DNA from 3 places in the Bradyrhizobium sp. WSM2793 genome. Region 3 is predicted to be linked to each of the others. Evidence: predicted binding sites of a transcription regulator. Region 3 holds the regulator's gene; each other region holds the start of a gene.

Region 1 (7,830 bases), on a different contig from region 3:
ACTGTGGGAGGCCGTGCTCGATCTTCCCCCGCCCTGTCGACCTCGATTCCGCTGCCGAAACCTGGAAACCGGAAACCTGAGCCATTGGGATGGTGAATGGTTCTATCACTGGATGAGCGCAGGATGGAATTGGATGGAATGGGCTGAACTGTCCGTCGAAACGACGCCTCAGCGCGAGCGTGTCCGCGCGATCCTGAAACGGATCCGGTTTGTCGGAGAGAAGACCACTGCGGGTTTTCGCATCTACGGATATGTCCGCAATGGCGAGGCGGCAGACTATATCGAGTAAGCCGGATCGACTCAGCTCACCACCGGCGCAACCAGAAAATTCTCCGACGCGGAACTTCCGTCCGTCTTGCACACATCGCCCTCGATCCGGACCTTGCCGGTCGCGAGCAGCCGCAGCGCTTCGGGATAGATGCGGTGCTCGACTTCGAGGATGCGCTCCGACAGCGTATCCCCCGTGTCGTGATCGCTGACGGGAACCGCGCCCTGCATCACGATCGGGCCGGCATCGGTCTCGGGGATGACGAAGTGCACCGTCGCGCCTGATAGCTTGACGCCGGCGCGCAGCGCCTGGCCGTGCGGATCGAGGCCGGGGAAGGACGGCAGCAGCGACGGATGGATGTTGAGCATCCGCCCGTACCAGGCCCTGGTGAACTCGGCCGTGAACAGGCGCATGAAGCCGCCGAGGCAAATCAGCTCGATCCCATGCTGGTCGAGCGCCGCCTGCATCACCTTTTCGAAGCCGGCGCGGTCCTTGCCGAACGGCTTGCTCTCGATCACCAGCGTGTTCACGCCGGCCGCCTTGGCCCGCTCGAGCCCGAGCGCATCGGCCTTGTTCGAAATGACGAGCGAGATCTCCGCCGGGAAATCCGCAGCAGTGGCGGCCCTGATCAGCGCGGACATGTTGGAGCCGCGGCCGGAGATCAGGATGGCGACGCGACGCTTCATCGCAGCGCCAGTCATCACGGCGCCATGTCGAGATGGCCGTTATAGACGACGCGGTGCTCGCCCTCGGCCGGAATCACGGTGCCGAGCTGCGCCACGGTCTCGCCGGCGTCGGTGAAGACCTGCACGACCTCGTCGACCTTGTCGGGCTCGACGATCGCGATCATGCCGATGCCGCAGTTGAAGGTGCGCAGCATCTCCAGCTCGGCGATGCCGGCCTGCGCCGCCAGCCATTTGAACACCGGCAGCACCGGCAGGCGGGCCAGATCGATGCCGACGCCGAGGTTGCTCGGCAGCACGCGCGGAATGTTGTCGGTGAAGCCGCCGCCGGTGATGTGGGCAAGGCCCTTCACCGCGCCGGTCTCGCGGATCGCGCGCAGGCAGGATTTGACGTAGAGCTTCGTCGGCGTCAGCAGCGCGCCGCCAAGGGTCATGACCGGAGCGAACGGCGCCGGCGCCTCGAAGCCGAGGCCCGATTGTTCCACGATCTTGCGCACCAGCGAGAAGCCGTTCGAATGCACCCCCGATGAGGCGAGGCCAATGACGGCGTCGCCGGCCGCGATGTCCTTGCGCGGCAGCAACGTCCCCCGCTCCGCGGCACCGACGGCAAAGCCGCCGAGGTCGTAATCGCCGTCCTTGTACAAGCCGGGCATCTCGGCGGTCTCGCCGCCGATCAGGGCGCAGCCGGATTCGCGGCAGCCCTCCGCGACGCCCGCGACGATCGAGGCCGTCGCCTCCGGATCGAGCTTGCCGCAAGCGAAATAATCCAGGAAGAACAGCGGCTCGGCGCCCTGCACCACGAGGTCGTTGACGCTCATGGCGACGAGGTCGATGCCGATCCCGCCATGCAGGCCGGTCTCGATCGCGATCTTGACCTTGGTGCCGACGCCGTCGGTCGCGGCCACGAGGACCGGATCTTTGAAACCGGCCGCCTTGAGGTCGAACAGGCCGCCGAAACCGCCGATCTCGGCGTCGGCGCCCGGCCGTGCGGTGGCGCGCACCATCGGCTTGATCAGGTCGACCAGGCGGTTGCCCGCATCGATATCGACGCCTGAATCGGCGTAAGTGAGGCCGTTTTTGCGGTCGGTCATGCCCGATTTCCAGTGGGTTCGCGGCTGGTTACGTCGAATTCCGGGGACGCGCAATGGCTCGCATGGCGCACCGCCGTATACTATGTAGAGATATCAACCGGTTCAGCCTCCCGAGAGGCCGGATTCGAGGTCAGACCGGGTGCCGGGAAGCGCTTTCGTGAGTATTCCGAACATCATTACCCTGGGCCGCATCATGCTGGTCCCGATCATCGTCTGGGCCATCGTGTCGAGCCAAATGGAGGTCGCGTTCGCCGTCTTCCTGATCGCCGGTATCAGCGACGCCGTGGACGGCTTCCTGGCCAAGCGCTTCAACATGACGAGCGAGCTCGGCGCCCTGCTCGACCCGCTCGCGGACAAGGCGCTGCTGGTCTCGATCTACATGGCGCTCGGCATCTGGGGCGCAATTCCGCGCTGGATCGTGATCCTGGTGGTCTCGCGCGACATCATGATCGTCGCCGCCGTGATCGTGTCCTGGCTGTTCGACCGGCCGGTCGAGATGAAGCCGTCGAAAGTGTCCAAGCTCAACACGGTTGCACAAGTGGCGTTCGCGGCGCTCGTGCTGGCGGCGCTTGCCTTCGGCTTCAAGCCGGCCCCTTATGATATCATCCTGATGGGCTTCGTCACGGTCTTCACGCTCTCCTCCGTGTCGCTCTATCTGGTCGAGTGGCTGCGGCACATGAGTACGATCGAGGCCAAATGAGAGGGGATGCGGCCCCGTAAAAGGCCAACTCCCGCTCGATACGTCCGACCTCTTCAAATGACGCCGGCGCGCCGGCATGGAGCAAAGCAAGCGTGCCAGGCCGCGTTCACCCCCGACAATTGGCGTTTTCACTTCCGCATGCGGAGAGCCTCAGCCGGGACAATTTCCTTGAGGGACCGGCCAATGCAGCCGGCCTCGGCCTGATCGACAGCTGGCCGGAATGGCCGAACCGGATCATGTGGCTGGCCGGCCCGGAAGGAAGCGGCAAGAGCCATCTCGGCGCGATCTGGGCCGAGGAGGCCGGCGCCCGCTCCACCACGGCCAATGCGCTGACCGCTGCGGGCGTTCCGGGCACGCTCGCCACAGGTGCGCTGGTGGTCGAGGATCTCAAGGCCAGGGAATTTGACGAACGCGCCCTCTTCCACCTGATGAACCTCGCCCGCGAGGATGGCGCCTACATTCTGTTCACCGGACGCGAGGTGCCGGCCTCGCTGGAGATAGAGCTTCGCGACCTGCGCTCGCGTCTGCGCGCCGTTCCGGTGGTCGCGCTGCTGCCGCCCGACGACCAGCTCTTCCGCGGCCTGATCGTCAAATTCTGCGCCGACCGCCAGCTCACCGTGGACGAGAGCGTAGTCGGCTACCTCGCCACGCGCCTGGAGCGGTCCTCGGCCGCCGCCCGCCAAGCCGTGGAATTGCTCGACAGCGAAGCCCTGCGACTTGGCCGCCCGGTCACCCGGGCGCTGGCCGCCGAGCTACTGCGGGACGCTTGATCGGTCGCGCGGCCGCGCCCAAGGCCTACGCGAGCCCGCTTGACGCGGCGAAGCGGCGGAACATCAATGTCATCGAAACGTCATCGCTCTAACACATGCTCCGGCCGGTTTTGCGCATAAGTCGCAAATTGGGGCGAACTGGATGGACCGACTTCTGATGGACTCTGCGCAAGCTGTTGAAACTAAAGAAAAAGCCCCAGAGACCGAAAGCCTGCCGGCGATCGCATCGAGTCCCGAGCGATTCATCAACCGCGAGCTTTCCTGGCTGCATTTCAACCGCCGCGTCCTGGAGGAATCGGTCAATCCCAGCCATCCCATGCTGGAGCGGGTGCGATTCCTGTCGATTTCCGCAAATAACCTCGACGAGTTCTTCATGGTTCGCGTCGCCGGAATCAAGGCGCAGGTGCGCGAGGGCATTGCCGAACGCAGCCCCGACGGCCTGACGCCATCCGAGCAGCTCGCCCTGATCAACCGCACCGTCTCCGAACTCGCCTCCGACCAGCAGGCGATCTGGCGCGATTTGCGCGGCACTCTGGCCGATGTCGGCATCGTCCTGGTCGACGGCAAGGACGTCACCAAGGCGGAACGGACCTGGATCGAGGACTATTTCCTCAGCAACGTGTTCCCGCTGCTGACGCCGCTGGCGATCGACCCGGCCCACCCCTTCCCGTTCATCCCGAGCCTCGGCTTCACCATCGCGCTCCAGCTCACGCGCGCCGCCGACGGCAAGCAGATGAACGCGTTGATCCGCATGCCCGGCAAGATCGACCGCTTCATCCGCCTGCCGGCCGACGGCAAGGTGGTCCGGCTGATCTCGCTGGAGCAGGCGACCGCCCTGTTCATCAACCGCCTGTTCCCCGGCTACAATCTGCACGGCCAGGGCGCCTTCCGCATCATCCGCGACTCCGAGCTCGAAATCGAGGAAGAGGCCGAAGACCTCGTCCGCCTGTTCGAGACCGCGCTGAAGCGCCGCCGCCGCGGGTCGGTGATCCGGCTCGAGATCGATGCCAAGATGCCGGAGGAGCTGCGCAGCTTCGTGCAGCACGCGCTGTCGGCCGCCGACGACGAGGTGTTCCTGGTCGACGGCGTGCAGGCGATGAACGAGCTCTCGCAGCTCACGCGCCTCGACCGGCCCGACCTCGAATTCACCCCTTACGTGCCGCGCCATCCCGAGCGCGTGCGCGAGCATGGCGGCGACATCTTCGCCGCGATCCGGCAGAAGGACCTCGTGGTCCATCACCCCTACGAATCCTTCGACGTGGTGGTGCAGTTCCTGCAGCAGGCGACGCGCGACCCCGATGTCGTCGCGATCAAGCAGACGCTCTACCGCACCTCCAACAACTCGCCGATCGTGCGCGCGCTGGCGGAAGCCGCCGAGGCCGGCAAATCCGTCACCGCGCTGATCGAGCTGAAGGCGCGCTTCGACGAGGAAGCCAACATCCGCTGGGCGCGCGATCTCGAACGCGCCGGCGTGCAGGTCGTCTACGGCTTCCTCGAACTGAAGACGCACGCAAAACTCTCGATGGTGGTGCGTCGCGAGGGCGGCAGCCTCACGACTTACGTCCATACCGGCACCGGCAATTATCATCCGGTCACCGCGCGCATCTACACCGACCTCTCCTACTTCACCTCCGATCCGACCATCGGCCGCGATGCCGCGCGCGTGTTCAATTTCATCACCGGCTACGCCGCGCCGAGCGATCTGGAAAAAATGGCGGTGTCGCCGCTGACCTTGCGCAAGCGCATCATCGAGCACATCCAGGGCGAGACCGCGCATGCGCGCCACGGCCGCCACGGCGCGGTCTGGATGAAGATGAATGCGCTGGTCGACCCCGACATCATCGACGCGCTCTACGAGGCCTCCCAGGCCGGCGTGCAGGTCGAGCTCGTGGTGCGCGGTATCTGTTGCCTGCGCCCCGGCATTCCCGGCCTGTCCGAGAACATCCGCGTCAAATCGATCATCGGACGCTTCCTGGAACACGGCCGAATCTACTGCTTCGGCATGGGCCAGGGTCTGCCGAGTGCCAAAGCGGCTGTGTATATCTCCTCCGCCGACATGATGCCGCGCAACCTCGACCGCCGCGTCGAGGTGCTGTGTCCGCTGCAGAATCCCACGGTGCATCAGCAGGTTCTCGAACAGATCATGGTCGCGAATCTCAAGGACAATGAGCAGAGCTGGCAATTGTTGCCGGACGGGTCCTCAACGCGTATGAAGACCGCGAAGGGCGAAGAGCCTTTCAACGTCCACAACTACTTCATGACAAATCCGAGTCTGTCTGGCCGTGGAAAGTCGCTCAAGGAATCCTCGCCGCGTCGTCTTACGCGCCGGAACGAACGCCATCAATCCTGATCGGGGATGTTCGGCGTGAAGCGGCCGCGCAAGCGCGGCTCGAGCGTCGCGGTCATCGATATCGGTTCCAACTCGGTCCGTCTCGTCGTCTACGAGGGGCTGACGCGGAGCCTCATTCCGATCTTCAACGAGAAGACGCTGTGCGGCCTCGGACGCGAGGTGCAGAGCACCGGCCTGCTCGCGCCCGACGCCGTCGACAAGGCGTTGACCTCGTTGAGGCGCTTTCGCGCGTTGTGCCGCGTGATGCAGGTCGGGCGCGTGTTCGCGATCGCGACCGCGGCCTGCCGCGACGCCTCCAACGGCCCCGACTTCATCGCGAAGGCCGAGCGCATTTGCGCGGTGAAGATCGAGATCCTATCGGGTCCGCGCGAGGCGCGGCTGTCGGCGCTCGGCGTAATCTCGGGCATCCATCATCCCGACGGCATCGTCGGCGATCTCGGCGGCGGCTCGCTCGAACTGATCGACGTGCGCAGGAACAGCGTGCGTAGCGGCGTGACGCTGCCGCTCGGCGGGCTCGCGCTCCAGGACCTCGCGCACAAATCGCTCAAGCGCGCCGACCGCATCGTGCGCGAGGCGATCGACGAGGTGCCACAGCTCACCGCGGGCCGCGGCCGCACTTTCTATGCGGTCGGCGGCACCTGGCGTGCGCTGGCGCGCATCCACATCATCCAGAGCGGCTATCCGCTCCAGGTGATGCACGGCTATTCCCTGACCGCGGCTGAAGCGCTCGACTTTTCGCGCCGTCTGCGTCGGCTTGCGGCAGCGGACATGCTCGCCGACATCGAGATCGTCGCCGATGCGCGGCGACCGCTCCTCACCTATGCGGCGTTGGTGCTCGAGCACATCATCCGGGTGGCAAAGCCGAAGACGATCGTGTTCTCGACCTTCGGCGTGCGCGAGGGCCTGCTGCACGAGAAGCTGTCGGAGCCGGAACGCAACAAGGACGGCCTGATCTGCGCCGCGGAAGAGCTGAACCAGCTGCTGTCGCGCTCGGCCAAGCACGCCCACGAGCTGATCGCCTGGACCGACCGCCTCGCGCGCGTGGTGAAGCTGCGCGAGACCGAGGAGGACCGCCGCTTGCGCCACACCGCGTGCCTGCTGTCCGATATCGGCTGGCGCGTGCATCCCGATCACCGCGGCGAGCAGACGCTGAGCCTTGTCGTCAACGGCAATTTCGGCGCGATCACCCACACCGAGCGCGCCTTCGTCGGCCTGTCGGTGTTCTATCGCTATGCGGGCCTGAGCGAGGAAAACCAGCCGCCGGTTACCATGCAGGAGCTGCTGACGCCGGCGCAGCTCGAGCGCGCGCGCCTCTTGGGCGCTGCGTTCCGCGTCGCGCATCTGATCTCGGCGGCGCGCCCTGGCGTGCTGCCGGCCACGCATTTCCGCAGCCAGGGCCGCAAGCTGATGCTGGTGTTCGAGCATCGCCTCGGCGACCTCGTCGCCGACCGCGTCGGCAGCCGCTTCCGCGCACTCGCCCGCCTGGTCAGCCGCGCCGGCTCGATCGTGCGGCGCTAACGCATGATCCGGAAAAGTGCGTAGCGGTTCTCCGAAAAGATCATGCTCTAACAATAAACTAAAGCGCAACGAGACAGGTGCAAGCGACAGGCATCTGCAGCGACATCTACTTCTACTTCGCGACGAATCGGCTGCCATTCCAGCGCAGCTTCCGGCTGGTTCCGTTGCGGTCGAGGAGCTCGACGAAGGCCTGGTTGTTGACGGATGATAGTCGGATGTCATAGGTGCGCACCGTGAGCACGCGGCGGTATCGGCCGGCCGTCGCGACATACACTTCGTGAAGGCATCCCGCGGAATTGCAAAGAACGGCTCTGCTGCGGCATTGAAAATCGTCGAAGTGAAGGGCCACGAACTCGGCGCGTGGCACGGTCAGATAGAGCGCAAAATGTTGGGCGGCCGCTATCGAGCCCCCGCACGTAGCGTTCCATTTCTGCACGTCTGCGCGGATTT
Region 2 (7,830 bases), on a different contig from region 3:
GCGCGCGGCATCATCTGCCGCTCGAAGGCATCGCCGTGCAGGTCGACGATGCCGGGTAGCACCAGCAGGTTGCGCGCATCGATGATCAGCCGCGACCGGCCCCGTGAGGCATCGACCTGCGCGATGTCCTGTCCCGACACCGCCAATGACGTTTCGACAAGCTCGGCGCCGATCAGGGCCCGGCCGCCTTCAAGGAAAATGTCTGTCACGCGACCGCGTTTCGTTTGCTGGTAAGGGATCTGGTCTGGGGAGTCGCTCGTGCTTCGTATGTCGCGAGAAAATCTTCAATCCCGAGCTTGCGGAAATCGGGCAGCGCTTCGCGCAATTTGTCGTGATCCCAGTCCCACCAGGCGAGCTTCGCGAGCCGTCCGGCGATCTCCTCGGAGAATCGCCGCCGCACGATGCGGGCGGGATTGCCGGCGACGATGGTGTAGGCCGGCACGTCCTTGGTGACGATGGCGCCGGCCGCGATCACCGCGCCGGTGCCGATGTTGCGGCCCGGCAGCACGATCGCGCCGTGGCCGATCCAGACGTCGTGGCCGATATGGACGTGGTGCTGCCGCCGCCAGTCGAAGAACTCGGCATCGTCGCTCTCGCCTTCGAAGTAGGCGCTGGAGCGATAGGTGAAATGCGCCTGGGTCGCGCGGTGCATCGGGTGATTGCCGGGATTGACGCGCGTCATCGCCGCGATCGAGCAGAATTTTCCGATGGTGGTGTAGGTGATCTGGGAATCGTTCACGACATAAGAGTAATCGCCCATCGCGACGTCGTGCAGGATGGTGCGCGCGCCGACCTCGGTATAGGCGCCGAGCCTGGTCTCGTGCAGCTTGGCCGAGGGGTCGACGGTCGGCTGGACCGAGAGAATCTTGGCGGCCATGTTGCATCCGATGCGCGAGGGCGGGCGTTCCTCTTCGAGCGGCTTGATGACGATGTCATGACATGGCGATGACAGGGGATGAGCTGTGTAGGATCGCCGCACCGCAACGCCCGTGTCACACAAGTGTCAAGCGCGGGCGTTAGCGGTTGGCTCCAGCTAATCTGGAGTCCCGCATGCTGGTGGTGGAAGGTCTGACGTGTCGCTTCGGCGCGAAAGCCGCGGTGGACGACGCTTCGTTTCAAATCTCCCCCGGCGGCTTCGTCGGTGTGATCGGACGGTCCGGCGCCGGCAAGTCGACGCTGCTGCGAACCATCAATCGTCTCGCGACGCCGACGCAGGGCCGCATCCTCTTTGACGGCATCGACGTCACCGCGCTGCGCGGCAAGGAGCTACGGCAGTGGCGGGCGCGGTCGGCCATGATCTTCCAGCAGTTCAACCTAGTTGGCCGGCTCGATGTCCTCACCAACGTCCTGATGGGACGCCTTGCGACGATGCCGGCCTGGCGCTCACTGTCGCAAGTGTGGCCCGAGCAGGACAAGGCGCTGGCGATGTCGGCGCTCGAGCAGTTCGACATCGCATCGCTCGCCGCCCAGCGTGCCGACCAGCTCTCCGGCGGCCAGCAGCAGCGCGTCGCGATCGCGCGTGCGCTGGTGCAGCAGCCCGACATCATCCTCGCCGACGAGCCGATCGCATCGCTCGATCCGCGCAACACCAAGATCGTGATGGATGCGCTGCTGCGCATCAACAAGCATTTCGGCATCACCGTGCTCTGCAATCTGCATTCGCTGGATCTCGCCCGCAGCTATTGCGACCGCCTGATCGGCATGGCGGCGGGCCGTGTGGTGTTCGACGGCGCGCCGTCCGCGCTGACCGAGCACGTTGCGCGTGAGCTCTATGATCTCGAAGCCGCCGACGTCATGGGCACCGTGCCCGTCCCGGCGCCCGAGGGCGTTCCGGCGCTCGGAACCGCCGCGGCCGCCTGAGCCGCGCCACATCTTTTGTTGCCAGTTTTGCGTCCACCGACCCCAACGGATGAAGAGGGTATCATGATCACTCGCAGATTAATTCTTGCCGGCGCCGCCGCGCTCGCGTTCACCGCCTCCGCCTCCGCCGACGATTGGAAGGCGAAATATCCCGAATTGACCTTTGCGGTCGTCCCGGCCGAGAACGCCTCCGGCGTCACCGAGCGCTGGGCGCCGTTCGTGAACTATCTCTCCAAGGAACTGGGCGTGAAGGTCACGCTGCGCATCGCCAACGACTACGCCGCCGTCATCGAGGGCCAGCGCGCCGGCAACATCCACATCGCCAGCTACGGCTCGGCCTCGTTCGCCCGCGCCCGCCTGACCGGCGTCAAGTCCGACGCCTTCGCCAACGACATCAATGCCGACGGCTCGACCGGCTATTACTCGGTGTTCTTCGTCAAGGCGAGCAGCGCCTACAAGAAGGTCGACGATCTCAAGGGCAAGAATCTCGGCCTCGTCGATCCGAACTCGACCTCCGGCAACAACGTGCCGCGCTTCGAGCTGGACAAGATGGGCATCCCCGATGCCGACGGCTATTTCGGCAAGGTCGTCTTCACCGGCAGCCACGAGAACGCAATGCTGGCGCTGTCGCAGGGCACGGTCGACGTCGCCGCCAACCAGTGGACCAGCGACGACGATTCCACGCTGGCGCAGATGCTGACCAAGGGCATGCTGAAGAATGCCGACGGTTCGGCGATGAAGAAGGACGACTTCCGCATCATCCACAAGTCGGCGCCGATCATCAACGGCCCCTATGCCTACAATTCCGACCTGCCGGAAGACGCCAAGGCCGCCATCGCGAAGGCGTTCTTCGACGCACCGGCCAAGGACAAGGCCGCGTTCGACCGCCTCTCCGACGGTCAGAAGAAGGGCTTTCATCCCGCCACCACCAAGGACTGGGATGGCACGATCGAGCTGATCAAGTTCGTCGATGCGCTGCGTAAGAAGAAGGCGTCCTGATCTCAGGGCGATGCAACTGGAGCCGGGTCCCTGGACCCGGCTCTTTCTTTGACGGAACTCATCTCAGGCCGATGACAACAGCGGTTTCGATCCTCCCCGAGCAGCAGCTTGCCGTGCTCAACGCCGCTTATCGCCAGGCGGTCGGGCGCAGGCGGCTCCGCCTGCTGTTGGGGATCGCGGTCTTCGGCGCCGCGCTGGCTCTCGCGGGAATCGGCGCGGAGGTGAATCTGCGCACGCTCTTCACCTATTTCGGCAATTTCATCAGCTATTTCGATCGCATCCTCACGCTCGACAACGGCCAGCGCGTCTGGACCGATGTCGGCGAGTGGCTCTGGGGCTGGCGCAAATGGCTGAAGATGCTCGGCGAGACGCTGCTGATCTCCTATGTCGGCACGCTGATCGGCGCGACCTTGGCATTTTGCCTGAACTTCTTCGCGGCTGAAAACACCTCGCCCGCACCCTGGCTGCGCTTCGTCGTCCGGCGCCTGCTCGAGTTCGCCCGCACCGTTCCGGGCATCGTCTTCGCGCTGATCTTCGTGATCGCCTTCGGGCTCGGACCGATGGCGGGCGTGCTTGCGATCGCGATCCACTCCACCGGCGCGCTCGGAAAGCTGTTCTCGGAAATCGTCGAGAACGCCGACATGAAGCCGGTCGAAGGCATCCGCTCGACCGGCGCGAGCTGGCTGTCCTGCATGCGGTTCGCCGTCGTGCCGCAGGTGACCGCGGGTTATGCGAGCTACGCGCTGCTGCGCTTCGAGATCAACGTCCGTGAAGCCTCCGTGATGGGCTTCGTCGGTGCCGGCGGCATCGGCCAGGAACTCGTCGTCGCGATCCGCAAATTCTACTATTCGGACGTCAGCGCGATCCTGCTCACCATCATCGTCACCGTCTTCATCATCGACATCAGCACCGGTTGGCTGCGCGGCCGCCTGTTCGGCAAGGAGGCGCGGACGTGACGAGGCGGCAAGCGATCGACACGCGAGAGCTTCGCGCGCGCTATCCGGATGTGTTCGACCGGCCGGCCTCGGCGCGGCTTGCCACACCCGCGATGATCGTCGCGGCGTTCGCGGTCCTCGTTTATGGCCTCGTCGATCTCGACTTCTCGCCGTCGCGCTTCTTCGCAGGTCTCAGCCAGCTCGGCTGGATCACCTTGATGATGATCCCGCCCGATCCCGGCTCCTCACTGCCGATCTATCTGAAGGCGCTCGGCGAGACGCTGTCGATCGCGCTGCTCGGCACGACGCTCGCCGCAATCTTCGCGCTTCCGGTCAGCCTGCTCGCCGCGCGCAACGTGGTGCCGTCGAGCATCCTGCGCTTCCCGGTTCGCCGCGTGCTGGATTCGATCCGCGGCGTCGACACGCTGATCTGGGCGCTGGTGTGGATCAACGTCGTCGGGCTCGGCCCGTTCGCCGGCGTGCTCGCCATTGCGGTGTCGGATTTCGGCGCCTTCGGCAAGCTGTTCTCGGAGGCGATCGAGGGCGCCGACCAGAAGCAGGTCGAGGGCATCCGCGCCTCCGGCGGCAGCCCGCTGCACGAGATCCGCTTCGGGCTGTTGCCGCAGGTGCTGCCCGTGATCGCCGGCCAGGTGCTCTATTTCATCGAATCCAACACCCGCTCGGCCACCATCATCGGCATCGTCGGTGCCGGCGGCATCGGCCTGCAGCTCGCCGAGCAGATCCGCGTGCTGGAATGGCAGAAGGTGTCGTTCCTGATCCTGATGATCCTGGTCGCGGTCGCCGCGATCGATTTCATCTCGGGCAAGCTGCGCTTTGCGATCATTGGGCGCAGGGCCGTGGCCTGATCAAAAGTGCCGTAGGGTGGGCAAAGCGCAGCGTGCCCACGATTTTTAACGATCGAGAAAGATCGTGGGCACGGCGCGAAGTGCGCCTTTGCCCACCCTACGGCTCCGGTTTCTTGGAGAGAGCCCTACGACTCCACCAGAAACTCCACCCGTTCCGCGGCGAAGCGCGAATGCTTGGTCATCAGCGGCTTGCCGTCGAGATCGTGGTCGGTGGCATCGACCACTAGGATCGGCCGTCCGAGCGCGAGATCGAGCCGGGCCGCGTCGGTTGCGTCGACGATGCCGGCGGTGATCCGGGTCGCGCCGCGGCGATAGTCGCGCACCCCATAATGCTCCAGCAGCTTCGTCATCGAGCGCGTCGCCGCGAACACGGCACCGGCGCCGGGAAACAATTCCGCGGACAGCCAGGTGGTGGAGACGCAAATCGGCGTGCGGTCGGCAAGGCGAATCGCCTCGATCCGCACCAAGGGCGCGCCGGCCTTCAGGCCGAGCTCGCGCGCCAGCTCGCGGGTCGCGACATCGTCGGTCGCCTCGATCAACTGACCGCGCGGCTCGCGGCCACCGGCGCCGACGATCTCGGAGAAGCGCGTGCGCGAGCGCAGGGGATAGGCGAGCTTCTGCGCTTCGACATAAGTTCCGCTGCCGCGCTCGGCGCGCACCAGGCCGCGCTCGGCAAGCGCTGCCAGCGCGCGCCGCACGGTGTGGCGATTCACCCGATAGGTTTCGGCGATCTCCATCTCGCCCGGCAATTTGTCGCCGGCCGCAAAGCGGCCGTCGGCGATGCCGCGCTCGATGCCGTCGGCAACGAGGCGCCATAGCGCGACGCCGGACGACGCAGTGTCTTGCATGCTCATATCGCCGGCCAGCCTAGCCCAGAAATCACGCACTTGTCACGAAACAGTCATGGCGCTCCCGTATTAAGTTGTCTATTATCATAGACAACTTCAGCGCGGCAAGTTCTGTCAAAGGTTCGGTGAATCAGGTGACCCTGCACAACAACCAGCAAGCCCAGCGCCAAGCCGCCATGGCCGTGCTGGCGCACGCGGAGGCGGGCGAGATCGCCGCCCGCCTCCGCAACTTGGCGCTCCCGGCCCATCAGGACCTGCGCGCGCCCGAAAACGGTCTCGTCATGCTGCGCGGCCGGGTCGGCGGCGACGGCGCGCCGTTCAATCTCGGTGAGGCCACGGTGTCGCGCGCCGCGGTGCGGCTTGCGAGCGGCGAGGTCGGATTCGGCTACACGCTCGGGCGCGACGGCGAGAAAGCGCGGCTGATCGCTTTGTGCGACGCCCTGGTGCAGTCGAGGGATTTTGGCGGAGTGGTGGAGCGGGACGTTATCGCCCCGTTGCGTGAGCAGCTTATGGCTGGCCGCGCGCAGGCGGCGGCCGAGACCGCTGCGACGAAGGTTGATTTCTACACCATGGTGCGCGGTGAGGGGTGAGATCATGACCACGATTGCGGAATTGCCGCCGGGCTTCGCCGACAAGGTGCTGTCGGCGCAATCGACCTTTCGCTCGGTCATGGACGCGATGGCGCGGCCGGGCTCGGTCCAGCGCATCGTACCGGGGGCGGGGGCGCCCGACAGGATGATGCGCGGCACGGCCGCGATCGCGCTGACGCTGTTCGATCACGACACGCCGCTCTGGCTCGACGCGCGGCTGGCGGAGAGCCCGAACGTGGTGAAATGGTTGAAGTTTCACACCGGCGCGCCCGTGGTGCAGGATTCCTCGATCGCGAGTTTTGCGCTGATCAGCGACGGCGGTGCGCTGCCGCCGCTCGAACGCTTCGCGCTCGGAACCAGCGAATATCCGGATCGGTCCACCACGGTGATCCTGCAGGTCGATAGCCTCGACTCCGGACGGAGCTTCGAGCTGCGCGGTCCCGGCATCGACGGCGCCGCCATGCTCAATGCGTCGATCAAGCCGTTCGATCTGTTCGAGCGTATGCACATCAACGAGGCGCTGTTTCCGCGCGGCATCGATGTGGTGCTGGTGGCCGATGACGCCGTGGTCGCGATCCCCCGCACCACGCGAATCGTGAGCAAGGGAAGCTAGAAGCATGTATGTCGCAGTCAAAGGCGGCGAACGCGCCATCGAGAACGCCCATCGCCTGCTCGCAGACAAGCGGCGCGGCGACCAAGGCGTTCCGGAGGTCACGCTCGACCAGATCTCGGAGCAGCTTGGCCTCGCCGTGGACCGCGTCATGAGCGAAGGCTCGCTCTATGACCGCGAGCTCGCGGCCCTCGCGATCAAGCAGGCGCGCGGCGATCTGATCGAGGCGATCTTCCTGGTTCGCGCCTTCCGCGCCACGATGCCGCGTTTCGGCGCGAGCGAGCCGGTCGACACCGGCGCGATGCGCGTGCAGCGGCGGGTGTCCTCGACCTTCAAGGACATTCCCGGCGGGCAGATCCTCGGGCCGACCTTCGACTACACCCATCGCCTGCTCGATCCCGCGCTCGCGCAAGGCTTTGTGCCGGAGGTTCCGGCAACGGCGGAAGCCTCGACGGCGCCGACGCCGCGCGTGACCGACATCCTCGGCCGCGACGGACTGATCGAATCCTCTCCGCAGGCCGAGGACGGCGCCAGCGTCGGCGATCTCACCCGCGAGCCGCTGAACTTTCCTGCGGACCGTGATTTGCGCCTGCAGAATCTCGCACGTGGTGACGAAGGATTTTTGCTGGCGATGGGCTATTCCACCCAGCGCGGCTATGGCCGCAACCATCCCTTCGCCGGCGAGATCCGCTTCGGCGAGGTCGAGGTGGAATTTTCGGCGGAAGATGTCGGCTTCGCCGTGCCGCTCGGCTCGATCGAGCTCACCGAGTGCCAGATGGTCAACCAGTTCAAGGGCTCCGCGACCGAAGCGCCGTGCTTCACCCGCGGCTATGGCCTCGCCTTCGGCCAGAGCGAGCGCAAGACCATGTCGATGGCCCTGGTCGACCGCGCGCTGCGTGCCCGCGAGCTCGGTGAGGAGGCACTCGCCCCCGCGCAAGATGAAGAATTCGTGATGTCGCATTCGGACAATGTCCAGGCCACCGGCTTCGTGGAGCATCTGAAGCTGCCGCATTATGTCGACTTCCAGTCCGAGCTCGGCCTGCTCCGCAAGCTGCGCAAGGAATTCACTGACGCCCAGGCGCCTGATGCCATGAAGGAGGCCGCGGAATGAACGCGCCCGCC
Region 3 (7,830 bases):
GACAGCGGCAGCTCGTTGATATCGAGGAAGTGCTTCGGGGACTTGCTCATCAGCTTGCCGCCCGCTTGGTCTGGCTGGACGAGATCGCGGCGCAGGCGCGCTCTAACCGCCCGACGCTGTCCTCGATCTCGGCTTCGGTCACGATCAGCGGTGGCAGGAAACGCACGACATTGTCGCCGGCCCCGACCGTGAGCAGTTTCTCGTTGCGCAGCGCCGCGACGAGATCGCCGGAGGGCACCACGGCCTTGATGCCGATCAGAAGGCCCTCGCCGCGCACTTCGCTGACGACATCGCCATGACGGTCGATCACGGCGGCGAGCTTCTGCTTCAGCAGCAGCGACATCTTCTGCACGTGGTCGAAGAAGCCGGGCTGGAGCATGACGTCGAGCACCGCATTGGCCGCGGAGATCGCCAGCGGATTGCCGCCGAAGGTCGAGCCGTGCGAGCCGGGCCCCATGCCGGCTGCCGCATCCGCGGTCGCCAGCACTGCGCCGATCGGGAAGCCGCCGCCGAGCGCCTTTGCCAGCGACATCACGTCAGGCGTGACGCCGGTGCGCCGATAGGCGAACAGATCGCCGCTGCGGCCCATGCCGGTCTGCACCTCGTCGAAGGCGAGCAGCAGGCCCTTCTCGTCGCAAAGCTGGCGCAACGCCTTGAGGAAGGTCGGCGTTGCCGAGCGCACGCCGCCCTCGCCCTGGATCGGCTCGATCAGGATGCCGGCGGTGTGCGGGCCGATCGCCTTCTTGACGGCCTCGATATCGCCATGCGGCACCTGGTCGAAGCCTTCCATGGGCGAGCCGAAGCCTTCGAGATATTTTGCAGAGCCGGTCGCGGCCAGCGTTGCCAGCGTGCGGCCGTGGAAGGCGCCTTCGAAGGTGATGATGCGATAACGTTCCGGATGCCCCTTGGAGAAGTGATGATGGCGGACCAGCTTGATCACACCTTCCAGCGCTTCGGCGCCCGAATTGCAGAAGAACACGAAGTCGGCAAAGCTTTCGTTGCAAAGCCGGCTCGCGAGCTTCTCGCCGTCCGGGCTCTGGAACAGGTTCGACATGTGCCAGAGCTTCGTCGCCTGCTCCTGCAGCGCCTTGACCAGATGCGGGTGGCAATGGCCGAGCGCATTCACAGCTACGCCCGAGGTGAAATCGAGATAGCGATCGCCATTGGTCGCGATCAGCCAGCAGCCTTCGCCGCGCTCGAAGCCGAGGTCGGCTCTGGCGAAAACGGGGAGCAAATGCGGCGCTGCGCTGTTAGTCATGATGTCACTTGAATGTTGCGGACGGTGTGACGCGTGCATTGCGCAACGCACCATCGACCGGCCCGGAAAACGAAACGTGCCGCCTTTTAAGGGCGGCACGCGGGACTATCTTATGCTTGGCAAGACGGGTGTCAATGCCGCCCGGAAAGCCTCAGGAAACGCTGAATCCGTAGTCTTGCGGTGCCGATTTTGCGGGTTTTCACCACGGAACATGTGGAAGCGAGTCGGCGGACTCTTGCGCGGGAGTCACGCCATATTGTAGCGTTTGGATTGTCAGATACGACATCTCGTGCAGCGGTTCTGATCCCAAGAGTCCTCTTGTACCGGCGTAAACGTTCGGGCGTCAGTCACGCGCCCGGCGAGCCTTAAGGGATTCTGACGGCACGGGTTTTTGAAGGCTTAGGCAATCGCTGCGAGGCCCCAGGATGGCTGGCGCGTAGCGAGGGAAAGGGTGCAATGACGGTTTTGACCTGGTCCGACGATCGCGTCGAGCAGCTGAAAAAGCTCTGGGAGGCCGGACTTTCGGCCAGCCAGATCGCAGCTGAGCTCGGCAATGTGACCCGCAATGCCGTGATCGGCAAAGTGCACAGGCTGGGTCTGTCCGGCCGCGCCAAGAGCCCTTCATCGGCAGCGCCCCGGCCGCGCAAGGCGCGTCCCGCGCAGCACATGATGCGGGTGACCCGCCCCATCGCGCGCGGCAACACCGCGCTGGCGCAGGCCTTCGAGGTCGAGGTGGAGGCCGAACCCGTCACCTACGACAACGTGGTGCCGATGGGCCAGCGGCTGTCGCTGCTCGAGCTCAACGAGGCGACCTGCCACTGGCCGGTCGGCGATCCCTCGAGCCCGGATTTCTTCTTCTGCGGCGGCAAGGCACTGTCCGGCCTGCCCTACTGCGCCCAGCACTCGCGCGTGGCGTATCAGCCGGCGGCGGATCGCCGGCGCGCGCCGGCGAAGCCGGGTCCGCGCTGAGTTCGCGGAATTCTCTGATCGTCAAGACTGCAGCCGTCACACGATGACGGCTCCACCAACTCGGTGTCATCCCCGCGAACGCGGGGATCCATAACCACAAGGCGCAGTTGTCGCGCGAGATGGTCACTCCGGGTCTTCGCCAAACCACTGCCTGTGGTTATGGGTCCCTGCTTTCGCAGGGACGACGCCGGAGAATGCGGCGGCGGCCCGCCAAAGCCAACGCCAGCAAACCTTACGTCTGCTCCGCCTTCGCGAAGCGGTCGTCGAGCGCGTAGCCGGCGCCGCGGACGGTGCGGATCGGGTCCTGCTCGCGGCCGAGATTGAGCAGCTTGCGCAAGCGGCCGATATGGACGTCGACAGTGCGCTCATCGATGTAGATGTCGCGACCCCAGACGCTGTCGAGCAGCTGCTCGCGCGAGAACACGCGGCCGGGATGCTCCAGGAAGAACTCCAGCAGGCGATATTCGGTCGGGCCGAGATCGATCGGCCGGCCCGAGCGCGCCACGCGGCGCTTGTCGCGGTCGAGCTCGATGTCGCCATAGGCCAGCACTGTCGCGAGCCGCTCAGGACTGGCGCGCCGCAGCAGGCCCTTCACGCGCGCCAGAAGCTCCGGCACCGAGAACGGCTTGACGATGTAGTCGTCGGCGCCGGTCGCAAGCCCCCGCACCCGCTCGCTCTCCTCGCCGCGCGCGGTGAGCATGATGATCGGGAGCTGCTTGGTGTCGGGCCGGGTGCGCAGGCGGCGGCACAGCTCGATGCCCGACAGGCCCGGCAGCATCCAGTCGAGCACGATCAGGTCCGGGATGTGCTCCTTGAGGCGGGTGTCGGCGTCGTCGCCGCGCATGACCGTCTCGACGTCATAGCCGTCGCCTTCGAGGTTGTAGCGAAGCAGCTCGGTGAGAGCTTCCTCGTCCTCAACCACCATAATGCGTGCGCCCATCGGGTCGTCGCTCCTTCAAGTCTTCAGGTATTCGGGACCGTCGTGGCGAAGGTGGTCATGTCGCCCTTCGGCCGCTTGTCGGTGATCGCCTGGCCCTCGATCATGTAGAACACGGTCTCGGCGATGTTGGTGGCGTGGTCGCCGATCCGCTCGATGTTCTTGGCGCAGAACATCAGATGGATGCAGAACGAGATGTTGCGCGGATCCTCCATCATGTAGGTGAGGAGCTCGCGGAACAGCGAGGTGCAGATCGCGTCGACCTCCTCGTCGCCCTTCCACACCGCCATCGCCGCCGGCAGGTCATGCGCGGCATAGGCATCCAGCACCGACTTGACCTGCTGCTGCACGAGGTCGGTCATGTGCTCCAGGCCGCGGAACAGCTTCAGCGGATGGAAGTCGGTCTCCAGCGCGGCGACGCGCTTGCCCATGTTCTTGGCGAGGTCGCCGATGCGCTCGAGGTCGGTCGCAACGCGCATGGCGCCGACGATCTCGCGCAGATCCACCGCCATCGGCTGCCGGCGGGCGATGGTGAGCACCGCGCGTTCCTCGATGCGCTTCTGCAGCGCGTCGAGCTCGGCGTCGATGGTGACGACGCGCTGGCCGAGCGCGACGTCGCGGCGGATCAGCGCGTCGACGGAATCGACGATCATGCGCTCGGCGATGCCGCCCATCTCGGCGACCAGGCGGGTGAGCTCCTGGAGGTCGGTGTCGAAAGCCTTTGCGGTATGTTCAGTACCCATGTCGCGTCTCCTCAGCCGAACCGGCCGGTGATGTAATCCTGCGTGCGCCGGTCGCTCGGCGACGTGAAGATCTTGCTGGTGTCGTCGAACTCGATCAGCTCGCCGAGATACATGAAGGCGGTCTTGTCGGAGACGCGCGCCGCCTGCTGCATGTTGTGGGTGACGATCGCGATCGTGTAGTTCTCGGACAGTTCCTGGATCAGCTCCTCGACCTTGGCGGTCGAGATCGGATCGAGCGCCGAGCAGGGCTCGTCGAACAAAATCACTTCAGGACGCACCGCGACGGTGCGGGCGATGCACAGGCGCTGCTGCTGGCCGCCGGAGAGCGACAGGCCGGAGGCGTTGAGCTTGTCCTTGACCTCGTTCCACAGCGCGCCGCCGCGCAGTGCCTTCTCGACGCGGTCGTCCATCTCGGACTTCGAGATCTTCTCGTAGAGGCGGATGCCGAAGGCGATGTTCTCGTAGATCGTCATCGGGAACGGCGTCGGCTTCTGGAACACCATGCCGACCCGGGCGCGCAGCAGATTGAGGTCGAGCCTGGGGTCGAGGACGTTGGTCTGGTCCAGCATGAGCTGGCCGGTGGCGCGCTGGCCCGGATAGAGGTCGTACATCCGGTTGAAGATGCGCAGCAGGGTCGACTTGCCGCAGCCCGACGGGCCGATGAACGCCGTGACGCGGTTGGCGCCCAGCGTCAGGTTGATGTTCTTCAGCGCGTGGTGCTCGCCGTAATAGAAATTGAGATTGCGCACCGTCACCTTGGCCGGGGCTTCCGGCAGCGGCTGCGAGGCCAGATGAGCGTTGGAACTCATGGATACGGACAGGTCGGTCATTTTGCAGTCCTCTCGGCGCCGAGGATGCGCGCGCCAATGTTCAGGGCAAGCACGGTGAGCGTGATCAGCAGCGCGCCGCTCCAGGCGAGCTGCTTCCAATAGGCATAGGGGCTCTGGACGAAGTTGTTGATGGTAACCGGCAGGTTGGCCATCGTCTTGTTCAGGCCGAGGCTGAAGAACTGGTTCGACAGCGCGGTGAAGAGCAGCGGCGCGGTCTCGCCGGCGACGCGGGCGGTGGCGAGCAGCACGCCGGTGATGAGGCCCGACCGGGCCGCACGATAGGCGATACGCTTGATCACCAGCGAGCGCGGCAGGCCGAGCGCCGAGGCCGCCTCGCGCAGGGGATTCGGCACCAGCAGCAGCATGTCCTCGGTGGTGCGCAGCACGACCGGGATCACGATGACGGCGAGCGCGAGCGCGCCCGCGATCGCGGAGAAGCCACGCATCGGCACCACCACCGCGCCATAGATGAACAGGCCGATGATGATCGAGGGCGCCGAGAGCAGGATGTCGTTGATGAAGCGGATCACCGAGGTCAGCTTGTCGTTGCGGCCGTATTCGGCAAGGTAGGTGCCGGCGAACAGGCCGAGCGGCGCGCCGATGCCGACGCCGATCAACGTCATGATGATCGAACCGACGATCGCGTTGCGCAGGCCGCCTTCGGTCGAACCGGGCGGCGGCGTATCCGCGACGAAGATCTGAAGATTGAGGCCGGCCAGGCCGTTGAAGAGCAGCGTGACCAGGATCAGCGCGAGCCAGGTGACGCCGAAGGCGGCCGCGGCGAAGCAGAGCCCGCGGATGACGATATCCTTGCGGCGACGACGCGAATAGATCGGATTGAGCGCCATGACGTTACTTCCCCGCCTTCTTGTCCAGCCGCATCAGCATCAGCCGCGCTGCGGCCAGCACGAAGAACGTCAGCACGAACAGCAAGAGGCCGAGCAGGATCAGGCCGGACTGGTGCAGGCCGTCGCTCTCGGCGAACTCGGATGCGATCGCCGCCGAGATCGTGGTGCCCGGCGCGAAGATCGATGAGGAGATGCGGAACGAATTGCCGATGATGAAGGTCACCGCCATTGTCTCGCCGAGCGCGCGGCCCAGCGCCAGCATGACGCCCCCGATGATGCCGACGCGGGTGTAGGGGATCACCACGCTGCGGACGACTTCCCAGGTGGTGCAGCCGACGCCGTAGGCGGCCTCCTTCAGCACCGGCGGCACCGTCTTGAACACGTCGACCGAGATCGAGGTGATGAAGGGCAGCACCATGATGGCGAGGATCAGCGCGGCGTTGAACGTGCTGAGATAGGACGGCGGACCTGCGAAGATCGCGCCCAGCACGGGCACGCCGTCGAAGATCCTGATCATGAAGGGCTGGAAGGTATTGGCCAGGAACGGGCCCAGCACGAAGAAGCCCCACATGCCGTAGATGATCGAGGGAATGCCGGCGAGCAGCTCGATCGCCATGCCGATCGGGCGGCGCAGCCATTGCGGGCAGAGCTCGGTGAGGAAGATCGCAATGCCGAGACCGACGGGAATGGCGATCAGCATCGCGATGAAGGAGGTGACGAGCGTGCCGTACATCGGCCCGAGCGCGCCGAGCACGGGCGGATCGGCCGATGGCGCCCAGCGCTGTGTCCACAGGAAGGAGAAGCCATATTCCTTCATCGCCGGGAACGCGCCGACGATCAGCGAGACGATGATGCCACCGAGAATGAGGAGCACCGAGATCGCGGACAGCCGCGTGATCCAGTAGAAGGTGACGTCGCCGAGCTTGAACGCGCTCAAGGCCTTGGCGCGGTCATACGGTCCGGCGTCGTCGATTACATCGCTCTGAACGGCCATTTCTGCCACGCCGATCCCCTGTGCCCGATAATATACGCTTGTTGTCAGTCTTTTTGTCGGTCTCGCGCTCCGGACACGGCATGACCGATCCGGAGCGGAAGTCTTGCGGGTCCCGGCTCTCGCGGAGCGGCACGCTGGACGATGCTTCATATCGCCAGGGCCGCACCGCGTCCGGGACGCGAGAGCCTTACTTAGCTCTTGATCTCGGCAGCCCAGGTCTTCTCGATCAGGGTCACGACGCCTTCGGGCATCGGGATGTAGTCGAGTTCTTCAGCCGCCTTGCCGCCGCTCTTGAAGGCCCAGCGGAAGAACTTGATGGCTTCCTGCGAGGCCGCCTTGTCGGTGGCGTCCTTGTGCATGAGGATGAAGGTCGCCGCCGTGATCGGCCAGGACTTCTCGCCGGGCTGGTCGGTCAGGATGACGTAGTAGCCGGGCGCCTTGGCCCAGTCGGCGTTGGAGGCGGCCGCCTGGAAGGCTTCGACGGTCGGCTGCACCGGCTTGCCGGCCTTGTTGACGAGACCGGTGTAGGTCAGCTTGTTCTGCTTGGCATAGGCGTACTCGACATAGCCGATCGAGTTCTTGGTCTGGCTGATGTTGCCCGACACGCCTTCATTGCCCTTGGCGCCGACGCCGACCGGCCACTCGACCGCGGTGCCCTCACCGACCTTGCTCTTCCAGTCCGCGCTGGCCTTGGAGAGGTAGTTGGTGAAGTTGAAGGTGGTGCCCGAACCGTCCGAGCGGCGCACCACGGTGATGGCGTCCGAGGGCAGCTTCACCTTCGGATTGAGCTTCTTGATCGCGGCGTCGTCCCACTTGGTGATCTTGCCGAGATAGATGCTGGCGAGCGTCTCGCCGTCGAACACCATCTCGCCGGGCTTCACGCCCTCGAGGTTGACGACGGGGACGATGGCGCCCATCACCATCGGCCACTGGACGAGGCCGTCCTTCTCGAGCTGCTCGGCCTTGAGCGGCGCGTCGCTGGCGCCGAAGGTCACGGTCTTGGCCTGGATCTGCTTGATGCCGCCGCCGGAGCCGATCGACTGGTAGTTCAGACCGTTGCCGGTCTCCTTCTTGTAGGCGTCAGCCCATTTGGAATAGATCGGGAACGGGAAGGTGGCACCGGCACCCGTGATGTCGGCAGCGAAGGCCACCGTCGTCGATGCGGCGAGCAAGCCGGCAGCGACCATGGTTTTGATGAAATTCATGCTGGTCTCCATACAGGGGAGCGAAGCGCCAACCGCGCCCGATCGC

Evidence for each region. Region 3 encodes PhoB, which activates phosphate uptake and scavenging genes when phosphate is short. Its sites were predicted from a motif close to TGTCATNNANCTGTCAT; they were not measured.
Region 1: the regulator PhoB is predicted to act here: its motif matches at 3,580-3,596, upstream of A3AS_RS0110410 (RNA degradosome polyphosphate kinase).
Region 2: the regulator PhoB is predicted to act here: its motif matches at 5,549-5,565, upstream of phnF (phosphonate metabolism transcriptional regulator PhnF).

The regions. Positions count from the first base shown of each region.
Region 1 covers NZ_KB902775.1:59,254-67,083, forward strand. The annotation lists gene A3AS_RS49975 (DUF6678 family protein) at 1-289, shown strand, start outside; gene purN (phosphoribosylglycinamide formyltransferase) at 301-954, opposite strand; gene purM (phosphoribosylformylglycinamidine cyclo-ligase) at 969-2,042, opposite strand; gene A3AS_RS0110395 (CDP-alcohol phosphatidyltransferase family protein) at 2,200-2,742, shown strand; gene A3AS_RS0110400 (DnaA ATPase domain-containing protein) at 2,835-3,512, shown strand; gene A3AS_RS0110410 (RNA degradosome polyphosphate kinase) at 3,670-5,862, shown strand; gene ppx (exopolyphosphatase) at 5,878-7,380, shown strand; gene A3AS_RS43380 (hypothetical protein) at 7,493-7,830, opposite strand, start outside.
Region 2 covers NZ_KB902802.1:62,382-70,211, forward strand. The annotation lists gene A3AS_RS0130120 (alpha-D-ribose 1-methylphosphonate 5-triphosphate diphosphatase) at 1-209, opposite strand, end outside; gene A3AS_RS0130125 (chloramphenicol acetyltransferase) at 206-877, opposite strand; gene phnC (phosphonate ABC transporter ATP-binding protein) at 1,051-1,860, shown strand; gene phnD (phosphonate ABC transporter substrate-binding protein) at 1,924-2,859, shown strand; gene phnE (phosphonate ABC transporter, permease protein PhnE) at 2,931-3,815, shown strand; gene phnE (phosphonate ABC transporter, permease protein PhnE) at 3,812-4,660, shown strand; gene phnF (phosphonate metabolism transcriptional regulator PhnF) at 4,786-5,514, opposite strand; gene phnG (phosphonate C-P lyase system protein PhnG) at 5,634-6,098, shown strand; gene phnH (phosphonate C-P lyase system protein PhnH) at 6,103-6,711, shown strand; gene A3AS_RS0130165 (carbon-phosphorus lyase complex subunit PhnI) at 6,716-7,819, shown strand; gene A3AS_RS0130170 (alpha-D-ribose 1-methylphosphonate 5-phosphate C-P-lyase PhnJ) at 7,816-7,830, shown strand, end outside.
Region 3 covers NZ_KB902771.1:216,381-224,210, reverse strand. The annotation lists gene argF (ornithine carbamoyltransferase) at 1-50, opposite strand, end outside; gene A3AS_RS0107145 (aspartate aminotransferase family protein) at 50-1,258, opposite strand; gene A3AS_RS0107140 (GcrA family cell cycle regulator) at 1,715-2,227, shown strand; gene phoB (phosphate regulon transcriptional regulator PhoB) at 2,460-3,167, opposite strand; gene phoU (phosphate signaling complex protein PhoU) at 3,191-3,907, opposite strand; gene pstB (phosphate ABC transporter ATP-binding protein PstB) at 3,919-4,737, opposite strand; gene pstA (phosphate ABC transporter permease PstA) at 4,734-5,585, opposite strand; gene pstC (phosphate ABC transporter permease subunit PstC) at 5,590-6,579, opposite strand; gene pstS (phosphate ABC transporter substrate-binding protein PstS) at 6,771-7,784, opposite strand.